Regions from separate parts of the Parashewanella sp. 2304DJ23-3 genome, predicted to be linked through region 1. Evidence: predicted binding sites of a transcription regulator. Region 1 holds the regulator's gene; the other holds the start of a gene.

Region 1 (4,641 bases):
ATGACCCAAAAAACACTCACGGCAAAGCATTTAGCCAAAAGCTATAAAAGTCGGCAAGTTGTTAAAGATGTCAGTCTCACCGTTAAGACTGGGCAGATTGTTGGCTTACTTGGGCCTAACGGTGCGGGTAAAACCACCACTTTTTATATGGTTGTTGGCTTAGTTAAAAGTGACAAGGGTCAGATCTTTATCGACAATGATGATCTTACGCTTGACCCTATGCACCTACGTGCCAGAAAGGGCATTGGTTATCTGCCTCAAGAAGCGAGTATTTTCAGAAAGCTTTCCGTATACGATAACATCATGGCTGTATTGCAGACTCGTAAAGAGCTCTCTAAAGATGAGCGTGAAGAGCAGCTTGAACATCTACTTGAAGAATTCCATATAACACATATTCGTGACAATTTAGGTATGTCATTATCGGGTGGTGAGCGTCGTCGTGTAGAGATTGCGCGCGCATTAGCGGCAAACCCACAGTTTATTCTTTTAGATGAACCATTTGCTGGTGTAGATCCTATTTCCGTCATTGATATTAAGAAAATTATCGAGCAGTTACGTGAAAGAGGTTTAGGTGTATTGATCACTGATCATAACGTGCGTGAAACACTGGATGTGTGTGAGCATGCTTATATTGTAAGTCATGGTGACTTAATTGCAGAAGGTGCCCCTAGCGAGATCTTAGACAACAAACACGTAAGGGAAGTGTACTTAGGGGAACAATTCACGTTATAGTGAGCGGCATTGAAGCCGTAACAAGAACAAAAAGGGAATAGCGGTAACATGAAAGCGTCACTTCAGCTCAGGATGGGTCAAAGCCTAACCATGACGCCACAGCTTCAGCAAGCCATTCGCTTGCTTCAGCTTTCGACGTTAGAGCTACAACAAGAAATTCAACAAGCTTTAGAGTCCAATCCATTATTAGAAATGGAAGACGAGCAATTCGAATCATTAGAGTCGATTAAAGAACAACAGCTGCAATCAGAAGCCAAAGGTGAAGAACCAGAAGTTCCTATTGAAGACGCAGCAGTCGAAACGTCAGAAACCATGACTCAAGACTCAATGCCTGACGAACTTCCAGTTGATACAACATGGGACGAAGTTTATACCGCCGCCCCCAATTCCAGTTCCGGCGCTTTAATGCCTGATGATGAAACGTCGTTTCATGGTGAAACCAGCCATGGTTTATATGAGCATCTTGAATGGCAAAAAAACCTTACCCCTTTTTCTGATATCGATTTCGCCATTGCAACGGCGATCATTGAAGCCATCGATGAACGTGGCTACCTCACTCAAACAACTGAAGATATTCTCATCGCTTTAGGCGATCCAGAAATTGAGCTTGATGAAGTTGAAGCTGTACTTAAACGTGTACAGCACTTTGACCCAGTGGGCGTTGCTGCACGTGATGTCGGTGATTGTTTGCATATTCAGCTATCACAAATGGACGAGAACACACCGTATTTAGCGCAGACGAAGTTAATGGTTTTAGAATATTTACCATTAATTGCGACTCGTGACTTTCGCACTTTGATGAGAAAAACTAAGCTTAAAGAGCCACAGCTAAAAGAAGCGATTAATTTAATTCAAAGTTTAGACCCAAGACCTGGGTTGTCTGTAGGCCAAAAAGAAGATGAATACGTTACACCTGATGTATCAGTAATGAAGAAAAATGGCCGTTGGACTGTAGAATTAAACCCAAACACACAGCCTAAGATCAATGTGAATCAGCATTATGCAGCGATGGCTAAAGGGGCAAGAAATAAGGCGGATGGCCAGTTTGTTCGTGGACATTTGCAAGAAGCAAAGTGGTTTATTAAAAGCCTTGAAAGCCGTAACGATACTATTTTGCGAGTATGCAATGAGATTGTGAAAAAGCAGCAAGGTTTTTTTGAATATGGCCCTGAAGCCATGAAAGCGATGGTGCTTAATGACATTGCTGAAGAGTTAGAGATGCATGAGTCGACCATTTCAAGGGTGACATCGAAAAAATACATGCATACTCCTAGAGGGATCTATGAACTTAAGTATTTCTTCTCTAGTCATGTGGGTACTGAAGATGGCGGTGAATGCTCATCAACAGCTATTCGAGCTTTCATTAAAAAGTTAGTTGATGCTGAAAATACGAAGAAGCCATTAAGTGATAACAAAATGGCACAATTACTGAACGAGCAAGGGATTAATGTTGCACGTCGAACGATTGCTAAATATCGTGAAGCCATGATGATCCCACCATCAAATCAGAGAAAGAGTTTGTAAAATACCAATAAGAGTTGGTATAGAGAAATTTTGAAAAGTTAACCATTCAAATAACGCTAGGAGGCATAGGATATGCACGTAGAAATCACGGGACAGCAAGTCGAGATTACCGAGTCGTTAAAAGAATATGTGAACACAAAATTTGCAAAACTTGAACGTCGAATAGAACAGATCAATAATGTGCGCGTCGTGTTGAACGTTGAGCGTTCAAAACAAACCGCCGAGGCCAGAATTACATTGAATGGCAGTGAGGCATATGCAAAATCACAGCATAATGATATGTATGCAGCGATTGATATATTAATTGATAAAATTAATCGCCAAGTGATTAAACACAAAGAAAAGTTGATCAAACATTAACGATGGAATTACGCATCATCTTAAAGCCGGAGTGCACCACTTGTGCAACTCCAGGCAGTAAAAAGAAAGTTCTCGAACTTATCAGTGATCTTATCGCTGCGAAGTACCCAGAACTTTCGGCTCAAGAAATTTTCGAGAGCTTACTCAAACGCGAAAAAATGGGGAGCACTGGTATCGGCAACGGTATCGCTATTCCTCATGGTCGTATCGACAGCATTAAAGAGCCTGTTGCCGCTTTGATTAAATGTGAGCAGCCGGTTGCTTTTGAAGCAATTGATAAACAGCCAGTTGATATCTTATTTGCGCTGTTGGTTCCGTCAGATCAATGCCAAGAACATTTAAGCACGCTTTCTGCAATGGCTGAAAAGTTAAGTGACAAACAGACATTAAAGCAGTTGCGTAAAAGCCATGATGAAGAAGAGTTGTATCAGGTGATTACGGGATGAAGCTTGTTATTGTTTCAGGACGAAGTGGCTCAGGAAAATCCGTTGCACTGCGTGTGCTTGAAGATTTAGGCTATTACTGTGTTGATAATTTGCCTGTACCTTTGCTTGGTGATCTTATTTCTCAACTTAAACCGGATAATGAGCTCGTCGCAATCAGTGTCGATGTACGTAATTTACCAGAGCAAGATAAGATCCTTGAAAAGCAGTTAGAGAAACTTAATGATATCGAAATAAGTAGCTTTTTTCTGAATTCAAATGATCAAACACTCCTTAAACGTTACAGTGAAACGCGCCGTCTTCATCCATTATCCAAACATCATGTGACATTGCCTGAAGCGATCAAATTAGAAGGTGAGTTATTAGCACCGATTTCTAAGATGATGGATCATTATATTGATACATCTAGCTTAAATATTTACGAGCTGAGTGATCGAGTTCGTGAAATTTTACTTGGGCAAGTTGAAAAAGATCTCGTGATAAACGTTGAGTCTTTCGGTTTCAAGCACGGAATGCCGAATGATGCAGATTTCATGTTTGACGTTCGATTCTTACCTAATCCGCATTGGGAGCCTGAGTTAAGACCGATGACAGGGCTTGATTTACCTGTGCAGGAGTTCTTACAACGTCAACCGTTAGTCAATAAGCTGATCTGGCAAATCACTAATTTTATTGAAACGTGGATCCCGCAATTAGAGCGTAATAATCGCAGTTACCTCACCATTGCGATTGGTTGCACAGGTGGTCAGCATCGCTCGGTGTATGTCACAGAGCAAATAGCTCGTCACCTTTCAGCAGGCAAACATAATGTTTCAGCGAGCCACAGAGAGTTAGATTCTGCTGATGCTTAAACGAGAAGTTGTTATTGCCAACAAGCTGGGTTTGCATGCCCGTGCGGCAACCAAACTTGCCACGTTGGCGGCGACGTTTGATGCGAGTGTCACCCTTGAGCAAGGCGACAAGTCGGCTTCGGCTTCCAGTATTTTAGGTTTGTTGATGCTTGAGAGTGGCATGGGTAAAACCATTTCTGTGATCGCTGAGGGTGATGATGCTCAAGCTGCATTAGATGCGGTTTGTCAGTTGATTGAGGATAAGTTTGAAGAAGGGTGTTGACGTCTTTTAGGCTTGCTTCTTATTAGCTTAGTAAAACTTCTGAGAAGTTTATAAAGTCGTGGAGTTGCACTCCACACCGCCCAAAAGGGAGCTCTCCAGCAAGCTCCCCTTTGGATTCCCCAGTGCCGCCCCGCAAAGTTAAACGTTATTCCTCTTATGATAAAAAATCCCTAACGCTTTCGATGGTGCATCCATGCACCTCGAAATCTAGCGCCGCATCCATGCTGCGCTTACGTTATTTTTCACCAACGGTGAATAACAACTTTGCCATGGGAATAGTCGTCGCCTGCTAGGTTTTCGAAAATTCACCTGAATAAATAGTTACACAGTAGTTTACTCAAATGCTGTTTAAGGGCTGAATGTTCCCGTCGAAGCTGTTGAGGATATGGTTGAATATAAAATGGCGTGAGCCCGACAGGACGTCGGGCTAGGCTCTGGGGTACATGGATGTACCATCAGAGCCGTTAGT
Region 2 (4,641 bases), on a different contig from region 1:
CCTTCTTGATAACCTGCTTCTCGTCCAGCCTCACGCGCTTCTTCTTCGGCTTGGGCTTGCATAGCTTCAAGCTCAGCCATGGTTAACGGTACTACAGACTCTTCTTCTTCGACTTCTGTTTGAGAATAAGGCTGGCGCTCAAATAAGGTAATGTCATCGCCAGCTTCTTCGGTTACATCTGGTAATTGCCAATGCTGAAAATCATTCTCTTCTGTCATGCGTACTACTCAATATCCTTTGATTTCAGCTTATAAAAACTCGTCGCCGCCACCGCCGCCAAGCATTAATTCACCACTTTCACTTAAGCGACGTGCAATGCCAAGAATTTCTTTTTGTGCTAATTCAACTTCACTAACACGAATTGGTCCCATGGCTTCAAGATCATCGGCAAGTAATTCTGCTGCACGTTTAGACATGTTGTTAAGAATCTTATCTTTAAGCGCATCGTCTGTTCCTTTTAGCGCTCTCATCAGTACGTCTTGCTGCACTTCACGCAACAGAGCTTGAATACCACGGTCATCCACATCAATAAGGTTTTCAAATACAAACATAAGATCTTGAATTTGCTGCGCCATCTCTTCATCAGATTCGCGCATCGTTTCCATAAGATGGCTTTCGATTGATGTATCTAGGTAGTTCATGATGTTCGCTGCAGCCTTCAAGCCACCCATTTTCGCAGCTTGAGCACCGCCTTGACCTGCGAACTGTTTCTCCATAATGTCATTCAATTCTTGTAATGCTGCTGGCTGAACCTCTTCGAGATTAGCAATACGCATCATCAAGTCTAGACGAGTATTTTCTGGGAACTGACCAAAGATTTCTGCAGCTTGATCTGGCTCTAAATAAGAAAGAACGATGGTTTGAATTTGCGGATGCTCATTTTGAATGATCGTCGCAACTTGCCTTGCGTCCATCCACTTTAATGAATCGAGACCTTTAGCCCCGCTGCCCATGATAATTTGCTCAATCACGTTACCCGCTTTATCTTCACCTAAAGCGGCAGTAAGTGCTTTACGAACAAAATCTTCACTGTTGAAGCCGATAGCAGAGAACTGCTGAATTTCATCTAAAAACAGCTTGTGAACACCAATGACCTTCTCTTGGCCAAACTCTTGGGTAGACGCCATGGCCATACCCAACTTTTGAACTTGTTTAGGCTCTAGATGTTTCAGAATCGATGCCGCATCAGCTTCGCTTAAACTCAGCAGTAAAATGGCGGCTTTTTCCATTCCAGTCAAACCACTCGTGTTCGACTTTGCAACCTCGGTCGATGGGCTATTCGTTACTTCAGGCATGTTCTTCTTGCAACCAACTCTTAATTACTTGAGTAGAAAGCTCAGGCTCATTAGCCACAAGCGCTCGTATTGCTTTGATCATATCATCATCTTTATGAAGGTCTGGTATTAAAATTGACCCATCGTCGGCGTAACTGTACTCCGAATCTGAATTATTCAGCATGCCAAGTGTATCAGCAGCATATTGATCTTCAATTTCAGCGAGTTCGTTGCCCGTGCTACCGTCGTCCTTATTTGCAGCATCCGGCTGAACCATCTTATTAAACATTGGGCGAATCACAGTGAAGATTAAAATAATCACCACTAATGCACCTAACCCCATTTTAATCGCACGCATGAACCAAGGTTGTTCCCACATTTCTGGTGCGGGTGCAACATCAAACTCTTGGTTCATGAATGGTACACTCACAACTTCAAGCGTATCGCCTCGAGCTTGACTAAAACCTACAGCACCTTCAAGTAAGCGACGAATGTTATTCAAATCTGCTTCTGTGCGAGGCTCTTTGGTTACTTGACCATTTTCACCCACCGCACCATTTTTGTAGTTCACTGCAACAGAAACACTGATACGTTTGACTACGCCAATTTGCTGACGAGTATGGCTGATAGTGGTATTTAGCTCAAAATTACGAGTCGCTTCACGATGTGATGAGCCACTTGCTTCAGATTGCTGTGCAGTAGCATCAGTTGCATCTTCAGGAATTTCTGCTGGCATCGGCGGCTGATTAGTTAATGCGCCAGGAATACCAGCAATTGCGTTCCCGCTAGAATTTGTTTCCAAAGTCTGCTCGCTACGAATAGCGTTTTGATCAGGATTAAAGCGCTTAGTCGTTTGCTCTGTCGCCGTAAAGTCCATGCCCACATCAACTTGTGATGTAAAGTTTTCAGGGCCTAAGATAGGAATAAGGATAGATTGAATTTTATTACGATATTCGTCTTCTTTGCTTTGAACCAATTCAAGTTCACGTCGAGCTCGCGCAGACACACCATCTTGGCTGCCTGAGTTCAATAAACGTCCCGCAGAATCCGTTACGGTAACGCGAGACGGCTCTAAGCCTTGAACAGCTGATGCGACAATATCAACAATTGAATCAATTTCTTCTTGTGTCAATCCACTGCGACGAGTGGTTATCACTACCGTAGCACTCGGTTTTGACTTACGACGAGCAAATACGTTTTCTTTCGGAATCGCTAAAATAACTTTGGCTCGGGTAACACTTTTTAATTCTTCAATGGCGCGAGCAAGGTTTTGCTCTTGACTGTGCTTAAGGCGAGCTTGCTCCATACGCTGGCTGACACCAAAGCCACTGTCTTTATTCAGAAAGTCTTCGCTTTTTGATGCTGTTGCTTCGATACCAGCACGACCCAATAGTAATTTAACTTCTTGATATTTATCTTCAGGAACAAGAATGACATTGCCATCAATTTGGCGGTCAATTTTGTTTTTATCGAGTACATCGAGCACTTGAATCATGTCTTGAGTGTCCATCTTAGCAAGTGGACGATACTCAGCTTCTGATGCAACTAAGATCACAACAACAGCCATCACTAGACAGATTGCTAACGCAAGGATCATTGCAATTTGTCTAAGCGTATTACTGCTATTTAAGTTTCCTAACACTCCCGACTTGTGTTCTTGTTGAACACCTTCTGACGATGAACTTGGGTCGGAAGCGGCATTTCCGCTAATGGCGATTTCTGTGCTCACAATAACTACCTTTTACTCTTAGCTTTAAACGCTCATATTCATGATTTCTTTATAAGCATCTACAAGTTTATTACGCACTTGAACCGTTGCTTCAAATGCTACGCTCGCTTTTTCACGTGCGATGACGGTATCTGACAAAGTTACCGAGGTATCACCCATTTCCAAACGAGTAGCTAAGCTCGCTGAGTTTGATTGCAGCTGATTAACGTTGTTAATTGCCATTGACAGCAGTTCGCCAAAATCACCACCACTGGTGTTATTGATTTCGCGGACTAAACCACCTTGTAAATTTACTGACGGGGTTACTTCACCTTTAATGGATTCCATTTCAGCGTAAAGTGAATTTGCTCCGATTTGCATGCTCGTCTCCCTGCGACTTATTTTTGACGATTATGAACTCGAAACTAAAAATGCAAATTGTATGCCAAGAAACTTATATAAATAAATAAATCTTAACTAAATGATAATCCACCATTCACAATAAAAAGCCCTACACTTGATAAGCTTTACTTAAGATACATTTTGATAATTGAGATTTTTAATGGCGTCAGTATTTGGTCCTTCACAATCATCAACACTCACAACAAGCTTTGATCAAAATGAAGCGCATGAGTTATTACCATTAGAAAGTAGCAACCAGTCTCATTTCCCAATTAAGGTACTAGATGCTGGTAAATCGGCCTTCGAAACTGAAAGTGATGCATATACTTTGCTTTTCAAGTTTGCAGATGAACTCAAACATGTAGATGTCACTCGCTTAACTGAAACTTCAAATGGTTCAGCCCCCCTAAACCAGAAACTGGAAAATTTAATAGAGTTACTTAACGACACAGCTATCGATACTGAAATAAAAAAACTAGCAGTAAAACAACTTACCGTAGGAGATGCTGAATTTTTACCTTTTAAGATCGACAGAGCCGTTATCATCCTCAAGGCTTCAAGTTTGAGGCACGCAGAACATCTAAATCATATTTATCAAAAAATGGACAGTCGAAGTTGTGAGCTCTTTTTTGACTACCAGAATAAAATACCAAAAAAAGAGAAAAAAATTGAAACTAACCAAGATGACTGGGCATTGCTCTCTGATGCTGGCTCAGCCTCTTTGACAGAATATGATCAATACCGAGAACAACGTATAAGCCCAACTTATTTTACAATAAGGTACGCCAGGTATTTGTCTACGAAAGTAAGAGAAAATGAAGCTGAAGAGATCAACCTTCAAGATATAAAAGATGCAATCGGTGAGGATCAATTTGAACAGGTTTGTTCAGACATTCAAACAAAGGGCACCGTTGAAGTTACGCCCAGTGAAATAATGAAAGCGATAAGCTGCGATAAATTAGCTTCTCTGATTGCTGCAAATTTGTGTCCAACTAAAGCCGTTTACGTTCCTACATCAACGCCCCAAGAAGAGATTAAAATACATAAAAATCACACCGTTACAATCGGGCCGAATGGTAGAGGTTCAAAAATAAAACCGTCCGATTTATCTAAAATAAATTTATCCAATTTACCACCACATATTCAAAGTTTACTTATTGAAAAAGCTTTTTCAAATTCAAAGGCTGACACTAAAGAATCAATCATCAAACTCGTAGAGCATTTTAAATTGTTTTCTAAACAGTTTAACAAAGGTGA

The links. The regulator sigma-54, encoded in region 1, starts transcription at its own class of promoters, with help from an activator protein. The targets are predictions, from matches to a motif close to GTTGGCACGNNNNTNGNNT.
Region 2: a site for sigma-54 is predicted at 3,414-3,432, ahead of fliE (flagellar hook-basal body complex protein FliE). Genes of this name have one in related genera too.

Annotation. Positions count from the first base shown of each region.
Region 1 covers NZ_JBWQOH010000001.1:1,228,985-1,233,625, reverse strand. The annotation lists gene lptA (lipopolysaccharide transport periplasmic protein LptA) at 1-4, shown strand, start outside; gene lptB (LPS export ABC transporter ATP-binding protein) at 1-732, shown strand; gene AC1EU2_RS05430 (RNA polymerase factor sigma-54) at 781-2,256, shown strand; gene hpf (ribosome hibernation-promoting factor, HPF/YfiA family) at 2,329-2,616, shown strand; gene ptsN (PTS IIA-like nitrogen regulatory protein PtsN) at 2,619-3,062, shown strand; gene rapZ (RNase adapter RapZ) at 3,059-3,910, shown strand; gene AC1EU2_RS05410 (HPr family phosphocarrier protein) at 3,903-4,172, shown strand.
Region 2 covers NZ_JBWQOH010000002.1:167,267-171,907, forward strand. The annotation lists gene AC1EU2_RS06655 (flagellar assembly protein FliH) at 1-218, opposite strand, end outside; gene fliG (flagellar motor switch protein FliG) at 249-1,295, opposite strand; gene fliF (flagellar basal-body MS-ring/collar protein FliF) at 1,288-3,003, opposite strand; gene fliE (flagellar hook-basal body complex protein FliE) at 3,028-3,363, opposite strand; gene AC1EU2_RS06675 (hypothetical protein) at 3,545-4,641, shown strand, end outside.